DNA from 3 places in the Bacillus sp. DU-106 genome. Region 1 is predicted to be linked to each of the others. Evidence: riboswitches for the same ligand, from Rfam matches in the RefSeq annotation. Region 1 holds a riboswitch; each other region holds the start of a gene.
What was found. Region 1 has a riboswitch for S-adenosylmethionine ahead of C3Y97_RS27240 (bifunctional O-acetylhomoserine aminocarboxypropyltransferase/cysteine synthase). Riboswitches for the same ligand answer to the same signal wherever they lie in the genome.
Positions count from the first base shown of each region.

Region 2: linked by a shared signal. The riboswitch ahead of C3Y97_RS01120 (peptide ABC transporter substrate-binding protein) and the one ahead of C3Y97_RS27240 (bifunctional O-acetylhomoserine aminocarboxypropyltransferase/cysteine synthase) in region 1 are both predicted to bind S-adenosylmethionine.
Region 3: linked by a shared signal. The riboswitch ahead of C3Y97_RS03990 (sugar ABC transporter substrate-binding protein) and the one ahead of C3Y97_RS27240 (bifunctional O-acetylhomoserine aminocarboxypropyltransferase/cysteine synthase) in region 1 are both predicted to bind S-adenosylmethionine.

Region 1 is NZ_CP026607.1:5,321,888-5,328,767, forward strand. It holds gene C3Y97_RS27230 (homoserine dehydrogenase) at 1-147, opposite strand, end outside; gene metA (homoserine O-acetyltransferase MetA) at 289-1,194, opposite strand; gene C3Y97_RS27240 (bifunctional O-acetylhomoserine aminocarboxypropyltransferase/cysteine synthase) at 1,178-2,476, opposite strand; SAM riboswitch class I at 2,569-2,673, opposite strand; gene C3Y97_RS27245 (chloride channel protein) at 2,995-4,224, shown strand; gene C3Y97_RS27250 (YjjG family noncanonical pyrimidine nucleotidase) at 4,268-4,963, opposite strand; gene C3Y97_RS27255 (transcriptional regulator YeiL) at 5,071-5,742, shown strand; gene C3Y97_RS27260 (FMN-dependent NADH-azoreductase) at 5,804-6,430, opposite strand; gene C3Y97_RS27265 (response regulator) at 6,622-6,880, opposite strand, start outside.
Region 2 is NZ_CP026607.1:189,382-196,261, reverse strand. It holds gene proC (pyrroline-5-carboxylate reductase) at 21-824, shown strand; gene C3Y97_RS01125 (aldo/keto reductase) at 826-1,659, shown strand; SAM riboswitch class I at 1,812-1,916, shown strand; gene C3Y97_RS01120 (peptide ABC transporter substrate-binding protein) at 2,049-3,689, shown strand; gene C3Y97_RS01115 (peptide ABC transporter substrate-binding protein) at 4,095-5,735, shown strand; gene C3Y97_RS01110 (hypothetical protein) at 5,780-6,058, opposite strand; gene C3Y97_RS01105 (hypothetical protein) at 6,055-6,246, opposite strand; gene C3Y97_RS01100 (helix-turn-helix transcriptional regulator) at 6,264-6,880, opposite strand, start outside.
Region 3 is NZ_CP026607.1:760,206-767,085, reverse strand. It holds gene C3Y97_RS03995 (NCS2 family permease) at 1-1,272, shown strand, start outside; SAM riboswitch class I at 1,361-1,466, shown strand; gene C3Y97_RS03990 (sugar ABC transporter substrate-binding protein) at 1,555-2,667, shown strand; gene C3Y97_RS03985 (sugar ABC transporter ATP-binding protein) at 2,664-4,151, shown strand; gene C3Y97_RS03980 (ABC transporter permease) at 4,135-5,130, shown strand; gene C3Y97_RS03975 (sugar ABC transporter ATPase) at 5,156-5,428, opposite strand; gene C3Y97_RS03970 (hypothetical protein) at 5,484-5,711, opposite strand; gene C3Y97_RS03965 (ABC transporter ATP-binding protein) at 5,720-6,370, opposite strand; partial or broken gene C3Y97_RS03960 (ABC transporter permease) at 6,371-6,880, opposite strand, start outside.

The sequences.
Region 1 (6,880 bases):
TTTCTCAATGTTTTGCACTAATACTTTCGTTACCTTCACTGGACAACCTACTTGGTGTATGAGTCGTTCTTGATGATCCGTAATAATACGAACCACACCACTGCCAACTGTCCCAAGACCTAATAACCCAACTTGAATTTCTTTCATAGTACTGTCCACCCCTCAAAAATTGTGTTTAGATGAAATTATATGAGTAAAAAATCTGAAAAACAATGTATTTTGAACATTCGGAAAAATAAAGGTTAATCTTTACAAGGAAAACGTTGCCACGTGTTACACAATCTTTCTTTACAATATATAAGGGGTTTCTTGATACACGTAATAATTTAACCAATTAGAAAACAATAAATTACCATGACTTCTCCACCTAACAAGCGGCTTTTCATCTGGATTATTATGTTTAAAATAGTTTTTTGGCACATCAATATTTAATCCCTTGTCACGATCTCGTTCGTATTCTTGTTTTAACGTCTCACAACTATATTCGCTATGTCCAAGGGCAAACACTTGCCTTCCTTCTGGCCCAATAACAAGGTGAACACCTGCTTCTTCAGAGTTTGCTAACAATGTTAATTCTTTCACTCCTCTAATATCATTCTCTCGTACTTCTGTATGACGAGAATGCGGAGCAAAAAACAATTCATCAAATCCTTGTAATAATTTCACATGTTGCTCGCAAACTTCATGTTCAAATACACCGAACACTTTTTCCTTAAGGGGATACTTTGGAACACCATAATGATAGTACAAGCCAGCCTGTGCCCCCCAGCAAATATGGAGCGTAGATGTTACATTCGTTTTTGAATACTCCATAATATGTTTAAGCTCTTCCCAATAATCTACCTCTTCAAAAGCAAGGGTCTCCACTGGCGCTCCTGTAATAATGAGCCCATCAAACTTTTCATTTTCAATATCACGAAACGTTTTATAAAAGCTTGTTAAATGTTCTTGCGTTACATTACGCGATAGATGTGATTCCATATGAAGCAAATGAACATCTAATTGTAACGGCGTGTTTCCAATTAAGCGAAGTAATTGCGCCTCTGTATCTTGTTTCGTTGGCATTAAATTTAATATAGCAATTTTTAAAGCACGTATATCTTGTGTTTCTGCCCGCTCCTTCGTCATTACAAAAATATTTTCTTTTTGCAACACTTTGCGAGCCGGTAAATCTTTATCAATTATGATCGGCATGTGTTTTGCCTCCAACTAGAGCTGCTTCCAAATCTGCAATAATATCAGAAACATCTTCTATACCAACCGATAAACGAATTAAATCAGATGTAACACCCGCTAAACGCTGATCTTCAGCATTTAATTGTCTATGCGTCGTACTAGCAGGATGTATAACGCAAGTTCGTGCATCAGCTACGTGCGTTACAAGAGTTGCTAGTTTTACATTTGCGATAAATTCTTTTGCTGCTTCTAATCCGCCTTTAATACCGAAAGTTAAAACACCACTAGCACCTTTTTTCAAGTACTGTTGTGCTAACGAGTAATTTTCATTACTATCTAACCCCGGATAATTCACCCATTCAATACGTTCATGATTAGCAAGCCACTTAGCAACTGCCAGAGCATTTTCACTATGACGCTCCATTCGTAAATGCAAAGTCTCTAAGCCAATATTGCTAATATATGCATTGAATGGGCTCATACAATTTCCATAATCTCTTAATAGCTGAACACGTGCTTTCACAATATACGCTGCTGCACCAAAGTTTTGAACGTAACTTACACCGTGATAACTTGGATCTGGTTCAACAAGCTCAGGATACTTTCCATTTGTCCAATCAAAGTTTCCACCGTCAATTACAATACCGCCTAAGGAGCTCGCATGCCCATCGATATACTTCGTCGTAGAATGAACAATAATATTTGCCCCATGTTCAAATGCCTGGCATAAATAAGGAGTTGCTAATGTATTATCAACGATAAAAGGTACCTCTAATTCTTTAGCGGCAGCTGAAAATTCTTTAAAATTTAAAACATTCATCGCTGGATTTCCTAACGATTCTGCATAGATAAGTTTCGTCTTGTCATTAGCAAGCGCCGTAATTTCATCTGCCGTTAAATTTGGATTAAAGAACGTAACATCAATGCCAAGCTTACGTAAACTCACCCCAAATAAATTAAACGTTCCCCCGTAAACAGTTGAAGAGCAAAGTAAATGGTCTCCACTACTACAAATATTTAAAACTGCGAGCATAATAGCTGCTTGCCCAGAAGCCGTTGCAACAGCTCCTACACCGCCTTCTAAATCTGATAATTTCTGCTCAAATGCTGCTAGAGTAGGGTTTCCAATACGTGTATAAATATATCCTTCTGCCTCTAAGTTAAATAGAGCTGCTAAATCATCCGAAGTATCGTATTTATACGTTGTGCTTTGATAAAGTGGTAAAACACGTGGTTCACCATTCTTTGGCGTATAGCCACCTTGCACACAAATTGTTCCTTTTCCCCATGATTCTCCCATCTCTCATTCTCCTTTCTTTTATACAAAATAAAAAACTGCCCCTTTCCTGAAAACAAGAAAGGAGCAGTTTGAAAACACGCTCTAAAGGCTCTTTCTTATCTCTCAGGATTACTACCTGCAGGATTTGGCACAATTCCGTTATACGGCTGTTGCCAAGGTTTCATCGGGCCTGTCCCTCCACCTTTTCTTGATAAGACTATGCAATTACCGTTGATTTTATAGCAATAATTTCCTAATGTCAAACAGTTTTTCTGAATGTTCTAAAATAAATGTTAACAGTTTCATATAAAGCAACAAAAGAAATATATTCTAGTCTATTTCAAAAAAGACCTTTAAAAACCTCAAATCAGTCTATAAAATTAAATAAGTAATTTAACCTATAAATTCAAATTCCCCAAAAGTTAGCCTATATGTTGAATAGGCCATCTTCTCAAAAAGATACTATATATATTCAATCCATTTTTCACTAGTATATTTCACTTTTTTCCCTACTAAGATTTACATAACGGAGGTATAACATGACAAATAAAAAAGATATGCATTACATACTTGCTCTATATGGCATTCTTCTAGGATCTATAGTAGGAGCTACAGTCTGGTTATTTTTAGTCACAATAAATATTGGAATCCACTTTATTTGGGGATACTTGCCTGAAGTTCTCTCTTTTCCCTCTTATTACACCCTTTGCGTAACAATAATTGGCGGGGTCCTTGTTGGTCTATCACAAAAACATTTCGGTACATACCCACGCCTTATGCCTGAAGTAATGGCTGAATATAAAAAAACTGGTCGAATCGAATATCGCTTTGTCCATCGGGCTACTTTAACAGCGATTATTGTTTTAATTTTCGGTGCTAGTCTTGGTCCAGAAGCCGCACTAGTTGGAATTATAGGCGGACTGTGCACATGGGTAGGGGATCGCTTTAAATTTGCCTTAAAGGGTATGAATGAGCTAACCGAGATCGGAATTGGCGCTACTTTAAGTGTCATTTTTAACGCACCATTATTCGGTTATTTAGCACCAAATGAAAATGAGGGGGAAGAAATTGCTGCTTTTTCTAAAGGAAAAAAAGCGATTGTATACTTAGCTACTACTTTCGCAGGTTTTTCTGTTTATTTACTACTGAGTAAACTTGATAATCGTGGATCCTTTATTGTTGATTTCGGGGAAGGTGCACTTTCTTTCAATGAATGGATTGCATTTCTTCCACTTGCTAGTATCGGCGCTATAGTTGGTTTCTTTTATTTCAAGTTAGAATTCACATTAGAAAAGTTAATTCACCCTTTTAGAGAATACAAGCTGACACTCGGAATTATCGGTGGTATTTTATTAGGAATCGGGGGAACTTTTCTTCCGTACACATTATTTTCAGGGGAACATCAATTAAAAGAATTAGTTGTTGAATGGAGCCATTTATCTTTTTGGATACTACTTCTTTCAGGGATTTTAAAGTTGTGCATTACTGCCGTTTGTTTGAACACAGGGTGGCGAGGTGGACATATCTTCCCAATTATATTTTCTGGTTCAAGTATCGGATACGCTGTAGCATCTATTCTTCCTATAGATCCAGTAGCATCTGTTGCCATCGTAACGACAGCAATTTCAAGCTATGCGTTACGAAAGCCAATAGCTATAACATTACTATTACTTATGTTTTTCCCGCTTAATTTACTATTGCCCATGCTTGGTGCAGCTGCTATCGGGAATGCCTTTCCACTCCCAAAACATAACGAAAATAAAAATTAATAAAAATAGGCAGTGGGGACGAAAGCTCCACTGCCTATTTTTATTACACATGCTGCTTTAATAAAGCTTCTAACTCCTCAAAATTATGCACTTCATATGTCGGTATAATCCCACTATCATTTAATTTCCTTTCTGGATTAAACCAACAAGTATCAATTCCCGCTACATATCCACCTTTAATATCAGCGCTTAATGAATCCCCAATAATCAGCCCTTCTTCAGGTGCAAAGTTAGGAATCCGTTCAAAAACATAATCAAAATACTCTTTCATCGGTTTTTGAAAACCTGTATCTTCCGAAACAAAGACATCTTTAAATAATGAATGTAACCCTGCATTACGCAAACGTTTATCTTGCGTCTTAGAAACACCATTTGTCACTATATACAATTCATACTCCCCTTGAATTTGATTTATAAATTCAAACGCACCTTGCATGAGTTGATTTCCTTCTTCTAAGTAGTTACGATAATTATTTTCGAATAATATTCCATTTACTTCTTCTCCATACTCTTTAAACAACAGAGAGAATCGTGTATTTACAACTTCATTGCGTGATAGTTCACCTTTTTCAAAAGCATCCCAAAGACCTTTATTTATTTTTTTATAACGAGTCTCTATCTCGTCTGTTAAAGGGATTCCCTTCTCTTCAAAAAGTACCCGTAAAGCCACTTTTTCAGCCTTTTGGAAGTCTAGTAATGTATCATCTACATCAAATAACAATGTTTTATATTTTTTCATAAATTCATCACACTCTCTTTTCTACAAAAACAAATTTACATAAATCGTATCATTCCTTCTTGTAAAGATAATAGGAGATATCTCATACTATACATAGGGGTGAAAATATGAAAATCAGCAAAAATGAGGAAGAAATTTATCAATACATGCGAATCCATCAATTCCATACCCTATTTTCATTTCATGTCTTGCCATATGTAGAGCTGCATTCTTTTCAAACGAAAGAGATGATATGTAGCGAAGGAAATGCTCTTCCTTATCTCTATTACTTAATTTCTGGGAGAGCCAAAATATATATGAGTCATAAAAACGGGAAGGTTTCATTAATTAATTTTATTCAAGCACCATCTTTTATCGGAGAATTAGGATTAATAGGAGTAGAAAATATTACTAAGTCCGTTGAAGTACTAGAAGATTGTGTGTGTTTGGCACTTCCTCTTAAAGATTGTCAGCAACTTTTATTACAAGATGCAACGTTTTTACAGCACTTATGTAAATTTATTGGAGAAAAGACAATTACTCGCACTGAAAATTACGCAAAAAACTATAGTTATCCTTTTGAAAATCGATTAGCTGCTTTTATTTTATTAACAGAGCAAAATAATTGTTATATAGAAAAGCATACCGAGGCCTCGGAATATTTAAATGTCAGCTACCGTCATCTTTTATATGTATTAAATCAGTTTTGCCAACAAAATTATTTAAGAAAAGAAGGCCGAACATATTATATACAAGATCGAAATACATTAGAAAAGCTGGCTGATGAACTAAAAATATAAAAAAGCAGCATTAACGTTTACATGTTAATGCTGTTTTTTCGAGTGACGATTATAATTTTAATTAAAATTTACTTGCTACTTTAGCTGCTTCTTCAAGACCTGCAGCGATGATTTCTTCTGCTTTATCTGGGAATTGGTTATGTCCTTCAATAACTACTGTTTCCATGTTTGTTGCGCCGAAGAAGCCCATCATACTTGCTACATATTTAACAGCCATTTCTACCTCAGCTGCTGGACCTTCTGAATATACGCCGCCTCTTGCATTTAATAATGCAATCTTCTTATCTCCAATTAGGCCAACTGGACCCTCTGGCGTATATTTGAACGTTTTACCAGCACGGTTTAAATAATCAATATATGTGTGCAATACTGCTGGAATCGTTAAGTTCCATAATGGGAAGCCGAAAACAACTTTATCAGCTTCTAGGAATTGATTTAAATACTTATCAGCAACTGCTACTGCTTTTGCTTCTTCTTCTGTTAAATCAAATCCTTTACCTACCTTGAATGTACCATTAATCATGTCTACGCCTACGTATGGTAATTCTTCTTTATATAAATCAAGTTCTACTACTGTATCATTTGGGTGTGCTTCTTTATAGTTTGCTAAAAATGCCTCATATAATTTTACACTAACTGCTTGTTCCGCTGGACGGTTATTTGCTTTAACGAATAAAACTGTTGCCATTATTTATTCCTCCTAGTACTCACTCTTATGTTGTTATATGCTTTCAAAAAAGGTATCCCTTGTAATTGTTGTTTTGTTGCTTACAAACATATTTTATCTTTATATAAAGACAATTTCGTCCTCACATAGACGTATTTTTCCATAAAAAAAGTCCACCTTCTAAAGGCGAACTTGGTCTTACGACTTTCGTCTTATACAATTCCATTTTTAACTGCATATAATGCCGCTTGCGTACGATCAGATAAATTCAACTTACTCAAAATACTACTTACATGCGCCTTAACCGTCTTTTCTGTAATAACTAAAACAGATGCAATTTCCTTATTGCTCATCCCTTTCGCTAATAGCTGCAATACTTCATTTTCTCTCGCTGTTAGCACATCCACTTGAATAGAAGATTCTTCTTCCTTTTCTTCTACAGGTAATGTTTGAGAGAGAAGAGCATTTGCT
Region 2 (6,880 bases), 280 kb from region 1:
ACTAGAAAGGAATAAAGGATATGCTAACTAAACATCGAATTTTATTTATTGGTGCCGGTCGTATGGCAGAAGCTATATTTTCCGGATTACTTAAAACAAGCAAAGAGTACATCGAAGAAATTATCGTCTCTAACCGAAGCAACATAGAAAAGCTAAAACAGTTACAACATCGATATAATGTGTCTACTACAACAGATTGGAAACAGCATGTTACATCTGTTGATACGGTTGTTTTAGCAATGCCACCTTCGGCTCATGAAGAGTTATTAGCTGAGCTATCTCCGTTAATATCAAATCAACTAGTCGTAACAGTAGCAGCTGGCATTGGACCATCTTATTTAGAAGCTAGACTCCCAAAAGGCACGCCTGTTGCTTGGATTATGCCTAATACAGCTGCTGAAATTGGAAAGTCTATCTCCTTATATACAATGGGACAATCAGTAAACGAGATACATCAAGAAACCCTGCAACTACTTTTAAAAGGTATTGGTACTTCGCAACTTTGTACTGAGGAAGAAGTTCATCAGCTTACTGCAGTTACTGGAAGTGCACCAGCCTTCCTTTATTACTTTGCTGAAAGCTTAATTGAAGCAACAAAAAGTTATGGAGTTGATGAAGAAACCGCAAAACATCTTGTCATTCAAATGATTTCTGGCTCTGCTTCTATGCTTGAACAAACGCAAAATCCAGCTAACCTTCGCGAACAAGTAACAACGCCAGGTGGTTCCACAGCTGAGGGTCTCAAAACTTTATACGAATATAATTTTTCAGAGGCAATTCAAAAAGCAGTAGAAGCAACAAACAAAAAAGCTAGGGGGAAATAATATGATTTTAACAAGTTTAAAAGACTATACAACATTACATAACGGTGTAAAAATGCCTTGGTTTGGTTTAGGTGTTTTTAAAGTAGAAGATGGTTCAGAAGTAATTGATTCTGTAAAAGCAGCAATTAAAAATGGCTACCGCAGCATCGATACTGCAGCAATCTATCAAAATGAAGAAGGCGTTGGGCAAGCGATTCGTGAATCCGGTGTTTCACGTGAAGAATTATTTATTACCTCAAAAGTATGGAATAGCGATCAAGGATATGAAACAACGCTTCAAGCATTTGAAACTACATTAGAGAAATTAGGTCTAGAATATTTAGATTTATATTTAGTACATTGGCCTGTAAAAGGGAAATATACTGAATCATGGAAAGCATTAGAAACACTTTATAAAGATGGCCGTGTTCGCGCTATCGGTGTGAGTAATTTCCACATTCACCACTTACAAGACGTATTTGAAATTGCTGAAATTAAGCCAATGGTCAACCAAGTGGAATACCACCCACGTTTAGCACAAGAAGAGTTACATGCATTCTGTAAAGAACATAATATCCAGCTTGAAGCTTGGTCACCATTAATGCAAGGACAACTACTAGATAATCCAACGTTACAAGAAATTGCGACAAAATATAATAAATCAACTGCGCAAATTATTTTACGTTGGGATTTACAAAACGAAGTTGTAACAATTCCTAAATCAATTAAAGAACATCGCATTATTGAAAATGCAAACATCTTCGACTTTGAATTAAGTGCTGATGATATGAAAGCAATTCAAGCTTTAAATGAAGATCGTCGCGTTGGTCCAGATCCAGATAACTTTAACTTCTAGTAGAAAAACCACTGCCATATGCAGTGGTTTTTTCATTTAAGAAAACTGAAAATTTAAACTATATTTCATTTAGTTGACACTTCATTATTCAAGGTGTAAGATTTTGAATTATCAAAGAAACAAAAAAATTAATAAAATTTATTCGTTTACTCATTGTATCAAGAGAGGTGGAGGGACTGGCCCTTTGAAACCTCGGCAACAGGTTCATTTTGAATACTGTGCCACTTCCTGCAAGCTTTATGCTTGAAAGATAGAATGAGGGACTTCGTTTATATACGGGTGCATAACTTGTACGTAAAAATCCCTCTTTCTCAATATGAAAAGAGGGATTTTTTATTTTTCATTTCCCTCATCATCATCCAAACTTAATTATTTAGGAGGAAAATCAAATGAAAAAGAAGTTTGTACCCGGTATTGCATCAGTTGTAGGAGTAAGTATTTTATTAACTGGTTGCGGTAGTTATAAAAACGAAGCAAGCGGAGCAAATGCAAAAGACGAGGCACCTAGTAAACAGGTTTTAAACTTATCTTCACCTACTGAAATACGAACAATGGATACGGCTCGTGCTACAGATACTGATTCTGGTCAAGTAATGAGAAACGTATTTGAAGGTTTGTATAATCTTGGTGAAGGTAACAAACCTGTTCCTGGTGTTGCAAAATCTCATGAAGTAAGTGGCGATAAAACGAAATACACATTCCATTTGCGAGATTCAAAATGGTCAAATGGCACTCCTGTTACAGCTAAAGATTTTGTGTTCGCTTGGCAACGTGCCGTAGATCCAGCAACAGCCTCTGAATATGCATTTTTATTCTTTGATATTAAAAACGCAACAAAAATTAACAACAAAGAACTTCCAGCCGACCAACTTGGTGTAAAAGCAGTTGATGACCATACGTTTGAGGTAGAATTAGAGCGTCCTGTTCCTTATTTTATTAGCTTAACAGCGTTCCCAACATTTCTACCAATTAATGAGGAATTCTTTAAAGTACAAGGTGATAAGTACGCTTTAGAAGATAATACAATTTTGTACAATGGAGCTTTTACACTAAGCGATTGGAAGCACGAACAAAGCTTTAAATTTAAGAAGAACCCTACCTATTGGGATAAAGATACTGTCAAACTAGAAGAAATCAATTTTAATGTCGTAAAAGAAAAATCAACAGAAGTAAATTTATTCGAGTCAAAACAATTAGATCGTATAAAACTAACATCTGACTTCGTCGATAAATATAAAAAGGATGCTAACTTTAAAGAACGTCCAAACGTAGGCGTACAATTTTTACGTATGAATCAACAAAACAAAATACTTCAAAACGTTTCTGCACGCCAAGCAATTGATCAAACAATTGATAGAAAATCCTTTGTAAATACGTTATTAAATGATGGCTCTACACCAACATTTGGTCTCGTTCCAAAAAACTTTGCAAAAGGACCTGAAGGAAAAGACTTCCGTACTGCAAACGGCGATTTAACAAAAGTTGATACAAAATCTGCACAAGAGTTATGGAAAAAAGCTAAACAAGAGCTTGGTTCTGAAAAGATAACATTAGAATTATTAACGAGTGATGCTGACCTTGATAAGAAAACTGGTGAATTCTTAAAAGGACAACTAGAAAAGAATCTAGATGGATTAACAGTAAATATAAAACCTCAGCCGCGTAAGCAACAAGTTTCGCTTTTATTAAAAGGTGACTACGAAATCGGAATTGATGGCTGGAGCCCTGACTTTGCGGATCCAATTACATTCCTTGAGCTATTTACAACGAATAACCCTTATAACTTAGATCATTACTCTAATAAGGAATTCGATGAAACAATAGCAAAAGTGAAAACAACTTTAGCTGGTGATGAAAAAGCTCGCTGGGAAGCATTACTAGCATCCGAGAAAATATTATTTAAAGACTCTGTTATCGCTCCTCTTTACCAAAAAGGCGAATCTTATTTAGAACGTTCTTATGTGAAAGGAATTGTGCAAGTAGACTTTGCAGGTCAATTAAACTTCAAGTGGGCAAAAATTGAAAAATAAAGTGAAACTTTAATAAGTGGGGGTTTCTTCATCCCCACTTATTATTAGCCCACACCAATTGTTTTTTTAGCAAAATATATTAAAAATAGGTTCTCTCACACATGAGAATCTGCTTTTTTAATATATTATTCTGAGAAATTAACAATCTATTTTTATTATTGACATATAGTTCTTTTCAGTGTTAATATTCTAAATAATCAAAGAAACAAAATATTTCACCATCAAAATATAATGTCTACTACGTTGAAACATATAACGATAGATTATAGTTCGACATGTATATACATATAGAACACCTGATTACCTATAAACAAATATTTATAATAGGTTTTATCTCCTTCTATAGCTACTTCAAGACACGGACATTATGACGTTACGAACAACACATTTAGGGAGGAACGAACAATGAAGAAAAAAGTTGTACCTGTTGTTGCATCTGTTTTAGGGGCAAGTCTATTACTAACTGCTTGCGGGGGAAATAAAGATAATGCAAGCGGAGCGAAAGCAAACGATAAAGCACCTGATAAACAGGCAATTAACTTATCATTCGCTTCAGAAATTCCAACAATGGATGTTGCAAAAGCAACGGATGGGGAATCCATGAACGTAATGCGTAATGTTTTTGAAGGGCTATATGCAATGGGAGAAGATAATAAACCGGTTCCTGGTGTCGCTGAGTCGGTTGACATTAGTCCCGATAAAACAAAATATACATTCCATCTCCGTGATTCAAAATGGTCAAACGGTACTCCTGTTACAGCAAAGGACTTTGCCTTCGCTTGGCAACGTGCCGTAAATCCTGATACAGCAGCTGAATACGCATTCTTATTCTTCGATATAAAGAATGCGAAACAAATAAACCAAAAACAATTGCCAATTGATCAACTAGGGGTCAAAGCTGTTGATGATAAAACGTTAGAAGTACAACTAGACCGTCCTGTTCCCTACTTCTTAAGCTTAACTACATTCTCAACATTCTTACCAATTAATGAAGAGTACTTAAAGTCTCAAGGCGATAAATATGGTTTAGAAACAAATCATTTAATTTATAACGGTGCTTTCACATTAGATAACTGGAAACATGAACAAAGCTTCCAATTGAAGAAAAATCCTAACTATTGGGATGCTAAAACTGTAAAATTAGAAGAAATTAACTTCAATGTCGTTAAAGATAAGTCTACAGAAGTGAACTTATATGATTCAGGACAAATTGATCGTGTTGCTTTAACTGCAGAGTTTGTTGATAAATATAAGAGCGATCCAAACTTCAAAGAACGCGCTGAAGTCGGTATTCAATTCTTACGATTAAATCAGAAAAATGAAACATTAAAAAATCAACATGCACGCCTTGCTATTAACGGCGCAATGAATAAAAAAGCTTACGTAGAAACAATCTTAAATAACGGCGCTGTTCCAGCTGAAGGAATGGTTCCTGCGAAATTTGCAAAGAGCCCAGAAGGCAATGACTTCCGTAAAGAAAATGGAAATCTAGTCAAGGATGATGTGAAAACAGCTAAAGAAAACTGGAAAAAAGCAAAACAAGAACTTGGTACTGACAAAGTAACAATCGAACTATTAACAAGTGACAATGCTTTAGCTAAAAAGACTGGTGAATATTTAAAAGGTGAATTAGAAAAGAACCTAGATGGATTAACAGTGAATTTAAAACCACAACCACGTAAACAACAGCTAAAACTACTATTAAGTGGTGACTATGAAATTGGTATTGACGGCTGGGGCCCTGACTTCGCTGATCCAATTACATTCTTAGATTTATTTACAACAGATAGTGCTTATAACTTCGATAAATACTCTAACAAAGAGTACGATGAGCTAATTCATAAAGTGAAAACAGATTTAGCTGGCGATGAAAAAGCACGCTTTGAAGCAATGAAGCAAGCTGAAAAAATTCTATTACAAGACGGCGCTGTCGCTCCTTTATACCAACAAGGCCGTTCTTACTTACAACGCTCTTTCATTAAAGGACTTGTAACAACTGACTTCGGTGGTGAGTTTAACTACAAGTGGACAGAAGTTACAAAATAATAAGTGCTAATAAAAAGGTATCCCACCGAGGATACCTTTTTATTTTATACTTCTTTAACTACAGAGCTTCTTCTTCCCTTTACCATTCCTTTTATAGCTAAAGTCATCACTGCTACTGATTGTGTAACCAATACAATAACTAATAATGAAATAATATTTCTCTCTAAACTAACTCCTCCAAATATTATTGTATAATAGCCATTCGCTGCATATGTTGCAGGAAATAATTCACTAATTGTTTGATATGTTTTAGAAAGCATTTCATGTGGCACAGTTACAACCATTTGTGTTAATGAAAGAAAGGCGAAAAAGACTATTGTCAATAATCCTCTTTTCCTTCTTTTTGCATTGAACCAAAACTCATCATAAATATAAACACAAACATCAAATATGTTCTCCACGTCAAAGAAGGTATATGCCCTGACCAAAGATAGCTAACTAAATAATTAATTCCCATAATACAAGACGATATTACTAAACTAATACTTATTAGTTTTACATATTTGAGCATATCTTTTCTCCTTGTTTTTATTTTTCTACTTCTTCAAACTGTAGATTCACCGGATCTTCTAAAAGTGTTTCATAAAAGTTCTCTGCCAAATCTGTTGAAGGGATTTTTTCATCTACTTCATCAAATCGAATACTATCTAGCCACACACAACCTTCTCCTGATAATAAAACACCAAATGCAATACCAAGTGCTTCTTCTTTTATATCTAATACAACCGAGTACGATTGCCAGTTATTCGTATTTTTAATGGGGCGATTTTGCATATTATCCATAGCGAGCGGTTCTGTATCTTTTCCATCTACTCGCATCCACAATCCTGCCCAATCTCTTACATTTTCACTCTTAATAAATGCTGTAAAACGTAATCTCTTCCCTACATATTTATCCGCTCGGAACATTTGCATTAATGTTGAAAATCCTCCATGCGTAACATTCTCTTTTGCTTTTATGTATGCAGATACTTTTCCTTGATGGACAACTTCATAATCTAAACCCATCTCATATTCAGCAGGATGACTTCCACTTAAGATCCATCCTTTCGGTATACCTTTTTGCATTGAAACACCCTCTCTTTCTATATAAAATGACTGAAAGTACTTTCGATATTTCTTTGGTGGCAATTGAAACATTCTTT
Region 3 (6,880 bases), 850 kb from region 1:
ATTAAAACTGAAATTATGGCAGGTATTATTACCTTCTTAACAATGGCATATATCATTGTCGTAAACCCTGTTATCCTTGGAGATGCAGGTGTTCCATTTGAACAAGCATTTACAGCAACAATTATCGCTGCTGTTGTCGGAACATTATTTATGGCAATCTTTACAAACTTACCAATCGCAATCGCGCCAGGTATGGGATTAAATGCTTACTTCTCTTACTCTGTTGTAAAAGCGCATGAAGGCATGACTTTCGCAATTGCATTCTCTGCTGTATTCGTAGCAGGTATGATTTTAATTTTGCTATCATTTACATCTTTCCGTACAAAATTAATGGAAGCAATTCCTGAAAACTTAAAACATGCAATTACTGCTGGTATCGGGCTATTTATCGCCTTTATCGGTTTACGTTTAACAGGTATCGTTACAAAAAATGATGCAAACTTAGTTGGACTTGGTGATCTTCACTCTGCTCCAGTACTACTAGCATTAGCTGGACTTGGAATTACAATTGTCCTTATGTCTTTAAATGTAAATGGCGCACTATTTATCGGGATGCTATTAACTGGTATTATCGCTTTCTTCACGGGACAATTATCATTCTCAAACGGTGTTACATCAATGCCTGGTTTACCAGAAGGAATTATCGTTTCAAATCCAATTACTGCTGTATCTGACGTAATTAACTACGGATTATACGGCGTTGTATTCTCATTCTTCCTTGTTACACTATTCGATACAACAGGTACATTACTTGGCGTTGCACAACAAGGTGGATTTATGAAAGACGGAAAGCTTCCAAAAGCAGGACGAGCTCTTCTATCTGACTCATTCTCAGCAACTATTGGTTCTATGTTCGGAACGACACCATCAACAGCTTACATTGAATCATCTGCTGGTGTTGCAGCTGGTGGTCGTACTGGTTTAACAACTGTTACAGTAGCGGTTCTATTCGCACTAGCAGCATTCTTCGGCCCATTAGTAAGTGCTGTTTCTGGTGTATCAGCTATTACTGCACCCTCATTAATTATCGTTGGTAGTCTTATGATGGGTTCAGTTCGCCACATCGATTGGGACGCATTTGATGAAGCATTCCCAGCATTCTTAGTAATCTTAAGCATGCCACTTACATCAAGTATCGCAACAGGTATCGCACTTGGATTTATTTCATACCCACTTATGAAAGTGGCAAAAGGTAAATTCCGTGCTGTTCACCCACTTGTATATGTATTTGGAATTTTGTTTGCTTATCAATTGATATTCTTACCACATTAAAATCCCTCTTCCTGAGGGATTTTTTTATAAATACTGTTTGACAATACCATTCGTTTGTGGAATAATTCAAAATAGTTAAATATCGGATGTCTTATCAAGAGCAGGTGGAGGGATGAGCCCTACGAAGCCCGGCAACCGACCCATTTATGGGCACGGTGCTAATTCTTACAACACATTGTGTTGAAAGATAAGAGTAATATGATAAGGCGTCTTTTCTATATGAAAAGGCGTTTTTTATTTTCACTCCCTCCTCTCTCTTTTTAGTTTAGGAGGGATTTTTTTATGAAAAAATTATGTTCCATCGTACTTATTTTTCTCTTATTTACATTAGCAGCTTGTACAAATGAACAAGATACTATCTCTTCACAAAAGCAACAAACTGTGAGAAAGGCGACTACAACGGTAGAAAATCAATTACAAACAGAAATTCCAAGCCAAATGAAGAAGCCATTAAAAATCGCATTAATTATGCAAATGTCCATCGGAACTTTTTCCTCTCAATATATTGAGGGTGTCAAAAAACAAGTTGAGCTATTTGGCGGCAGTGTACAAGTCTACAATTCTGATAACGATTTAGCAAAAATGGCTGCAAATTTAGATACTGCTATTAATTCAAAAGTGGATGGTATTTTAATTGATCATGGCCGTTCTGAAGCACTAAAACCTGGAGTAGAAAAAGCGTTACAAGCGAACATTCCCGTAGTTGCGTTCGATAACGATCTACGCTTGCCAGGTGTGACAATTATTGATCAAGATGACTATAGTCTTGCATGGAAATCATTAAAAACATTAGCGGAAGATTTGAATGGACAAGGAAATATCGCAGTTGTATGGGTCGGCGGATTTGCTCCAATGGAACGTCGCAATGTTATCATTGATGCTTTTTATAAACGGTATCCAAATATAAAAGAAATCGCAAGATTCGGTACTGCTAGTAATAACACGCCACTCGATACACAAACACAAGTAGAAGCTTTACTAAAGAAATATCCGAAAAAAGGCGATTTACAAGCTATTTTCGCTTCGTGGGATGAGTTTGCTAAAGGGACTGTTAAAGCACTTGAACAAGCTGGTCGTACAGATATAAAAGTATATGGCATTGACTTAAGTAATGAGGATTTACAACTCATGCAAAAAGAAAACTCACCTTGGACTGCTACAGCTGCAACTGATCCAGCTGAAGTAGGTAAGGTTCAAGTACGATTTTTATACAAAAAAATTGCTGGTGAACAAACGCCAGATATTTATTCACTAGAACCTTATTTAGTAAAGAAAAATAGTTTACCAAAAGAAAATATAACAATGGATCAGTTATCAAAATATATAAACGGTTGGGGAGACTCAAAAGATGCATATTCCCCTTGGATGAAAAAATTAGAGAAGGAGAAAAAATGATGACGTTCTCTCTTCAAAACATTACACATTCTTATCATGTCGCTACACCTGTTCTAGAAGATGTTTCTATTCATATTCAAAAAGGAAAAGTACACGCTTTACTAGGCATGAACGGTGCAGGAAAAAGTACTTTACTAAAAATAGCAACTGGTGAAATTCAACCAGTTGTTGGCGATATAAAAATTGATACTCAGTCTGTTTCCTTTACTTCACCGCGCGATGCAAAAAAGCATGGCATTTCTTTCGTAACACAAGAAGTAGATCACGGACTTATTCCCGGATTATCTGTATTAGAAAATGTACTAATCGATCATTTAGCAATGCAAAATAAAGTACTATTTTCAAAGTCCAAATTAGTCGCACTTGCTAAACAACATTTGCAAACTGTACAGGTAAATTTAAATGTTTCGGAAGATGTTTCAAACTGTTCATTACATGAAAAACAATTACTTCTTATCGCAAGAGCTTTATCTAACAATACAAATTACCTTTTATTAGATGAACCTACTTCTTCTCTTGGACCAAAAGAAGTTGAAACCTTTGGGAAACTATTAAAAGATTTAACATCAAAAGGAATTGGCATCCTTTTAGTTTCTCATCGTTTATCAGAGATTCGAAATTTCGCGGATGATGTAACTGTATTACATAACGGTCAAGTTGCCCTTTCTGAAACCATTACAACGATTACAGATCAACAAATTGTGGAAGCGATGACTGGAAAACAACTTACACTTCCTATTAATACAGCACCAAAAACCGGGAGCGAGGAACTATTTAAAGTACAAGAGCTTCTATTACACGAAGGTCATTCTCCCCTTTCTCTTACAATACGAAAAGGAGAAACTGTTGTGATATACGGATTAATTGGAAGTGGAAAAACAACACTTGCTGAAACGTTATTTGGTGCTCTTCATACTTATCACGCAGAAATAGCCGGTCAAAAACTAACGATTAAAACACCACGAGATGCGATTAAAGCGAAAATCGCACTTGTACCAGAAGAAAGAAGAAAACAAGGCGTATTTCTTTCGGAAGATATTATAAGTCACACAAATTTACATCAATCAGGTTGGAAACGAAAACAAACCGAATTAAATGATGCTACTACAGCAATTTCTTCTTTCGGTATTTCACCAAATGACCCAAAGGCACTTATTCATTCACTTAGCGGTGGAAACCAACAAAAAGTCTCAATTGCAAAGTGGAGTGGATTCAAACCTAATCTATTTCTTTTAGACGAGCCAACTAAAGGTGTAGACATCGCTGCGAAACAAGACATTTTTCAATTCATTCGCAACATTACAGAAAACGGAAGTTCCGTAATTTATTTCACAGGAGAACAAGATGAAGCGTTGCATATCGCTGATCGCATTCTTATACTGGCAAACGGAGAATTTGTAGGTGAATACTTACCAAGCGAACTATCTCCTGAACAGCTTTTACATTTATCTGAAGGGAGCTATTCCATTGAATCTCGTTCATAAAACGAAAACTAAGAAACTATATTTACCTACTCATCTTTTTTATCAATTTAGTACAATTGCTATTATTATAGGTGTTACAATTTTTTTCTCTATCGTCAATGACTCTTTTTTAACATATAACAATATTAGTGATATTTTACGTTCTATCTCCATCGTAACGTTACTTGCAATCGGCGTTACCTTTACATTGATTGTAGATGGGTTTGATTTATCAGTCGGCTCTACCGCTAGTTTAGCAACAATTGCAGCTGCTTCTTGTCTCGTTTTATATCGACAAGAACTATTAGTTACACTCCTTGTTCCTATTCTTTGCGGATTATTAGTTGGATTATTAAATGCACTACTCGTTATCCGAATTAAACTACCTGATTTACTAGCTACATTAAGTATCATGTATATCGTCAATGGACTACACTTAACATTTTCAAAAGGATCTTCAATTTATGAAGGAATGTCCGGTGCAACAGGACATTTTATTCCATCTTTTTTATTTCTCGGTCAAGGTTCCGTCTTAGGAATTCCAGTCCCTGTCATTATCATGCTTACTGTCGTTTTAATTGCACATCTATTTTTAGAAAAAACAACGTACGGTCGTTTCTTTTATATGACTGGTGGGAATCGAGAAGCTGCTAGATTAGCCGGTATTCCTACTGATCGTTACCGTGTATATGCTTATATGATTAGTGGTTTACTAGCTTCTATTGGCGGCATTATTCTATGCAGCCGCGTTGGAACAGGACAAGTTTCAGCTGGTGCTCCATTATTAATGGATGCAGTCGCAGCTGCCTATATCGGTTACGCAATGTTCGGTGCCAAGAAACCAAATATAGTCGGAACATTCCTCGGCTCGGTATTAATTGGAATTATATTAAATGGACTCACAATGATGAACGTCCCTTATTATGCACAAGATATTATTAAAGGCAGCATTTTAATTACAGCTTTAGCCTTTTCATTTATTAAAAAGAAGCGTAAATAAAAAGTAGAGCATCGAATTCGATGCTCTACTTTCCCTTTGCAACAATCACACGAACTACTTTCAAAACAAGAAGTAAAAGACCGTTCACTATCGCTGCAACCCCTAAAGAGACCGATATCATCAGCTCTCCCATTCCATTATTCAATACAAACATAGCAGAAGAAATGAAAGCCAAAATAAACAATACTAACGTTGGTATATATTTAATAATAGGCTTCTTATATGACTTTTGTGAAAGAAGAAACGTAATTACCAACGTCATAATGAAAACAAAATATACTACAAATAAGAAAATCACACGAAAGCCTCCACTATTCCTAAACTATGAAAAAGATAACAGCAATTAAAAATTATTAATATTTCTCATTCATCTGTAATTCTTTACTATACTTTTGAATGGAAACTGACGAAACAACCATTACCATTCCTACACTAAATCCAATAAGCTGATCCAGTAGCATCTCATCATGTATGAGCCAGCGAAGTAGAAATACCCCTCCAAAAATAAGCATTGCAGTAAATCCGGTATGCCTAAGTCCTTTATATACATTTTCCATATGTATCACCTCTTCACATAACATTATCCATATTATACCATACAACCATCAAGTAACCTTATCGTCCTCTGACAATATGCAGCTACCTTTTGATCATGTGTAACAACTAGCACTGTTTTTCCTTCTTTATTAATCTCTTGTAAAATACTCATAATTTTTTCCCCATTTTCTTGATCAAGAGCACCAGTCGGTTCATCAGCAAGTATAATTTTTGTATCTTGTGCTAAAGCCCTTGCTATTGCTGTTCTTTGCTGTTCTCCTCCTGATAACTCGTAAGGATATTTGTTAATATGCCTCTCAAGCCCTACCATTTTCAGCATTTCTTTTGATATTTGCATACGTTTCTTATGAGAAATTCTTCTATATACAAGTGGAAGCATTACATTTTCAATAATCGTATAATCATCGAGTAGCGAAAAGTTTTGAAACACAAATCCAACTTCCGTGTTTCTATACTTATGATAGTTTTGCTTTAATGTACTCGTATCCATTCCATCTAAAAAATACTTTCCAGCAGAGGGGGTATCGATTAAGCCAATAATGTTAAGGAGAGTAGACTTCCCCGAACCAGAGGGGGCCATAATGGCTATCATTTCGCCTTTTTCTATTGTAAGATTAATATCTTTTAAAGCACTAAAATTATTCTTTCCAAAGCCCTTAGCCACATTTGCGAGCTGAATCATCTATAACACCTCTTTCATATATGTATTTTTTATTTTTAGTACATTGAAATAAATGATTGCATATATAACGAGGATCATTACAAGTGATAAAGCACCTATAACAACCAATGATTCTATAGAGACTTTTAACGTTCCAAAGAAAGATACTATACTATTTTCTAGCCCTTTCTGAATTTCAATTACTCCGCTATTCTCCCATTGAAAATACATTATTCCTATACATATCGCTAAAACGAATAGCAACATATACTCAATAATAAATGGAAGACATATTTGAAAAGTGCTTGCACCTAACGCTGATTTAATAGAAATATTTTTACGTTCCATATAAAGTGCTGCCATTGATGTCAATACAATAGATAGAAATGAAAAAAATAAGACTGTACCGCTTAATAATAAGGGGTATGACATATTATCAATACCTTGTTTTTCATTTTCTAACAATTTATTCGGATTTGTAACATAATACGAATAACCCTTACCTTCCGTTACCTTTAATACTTTCTTTTG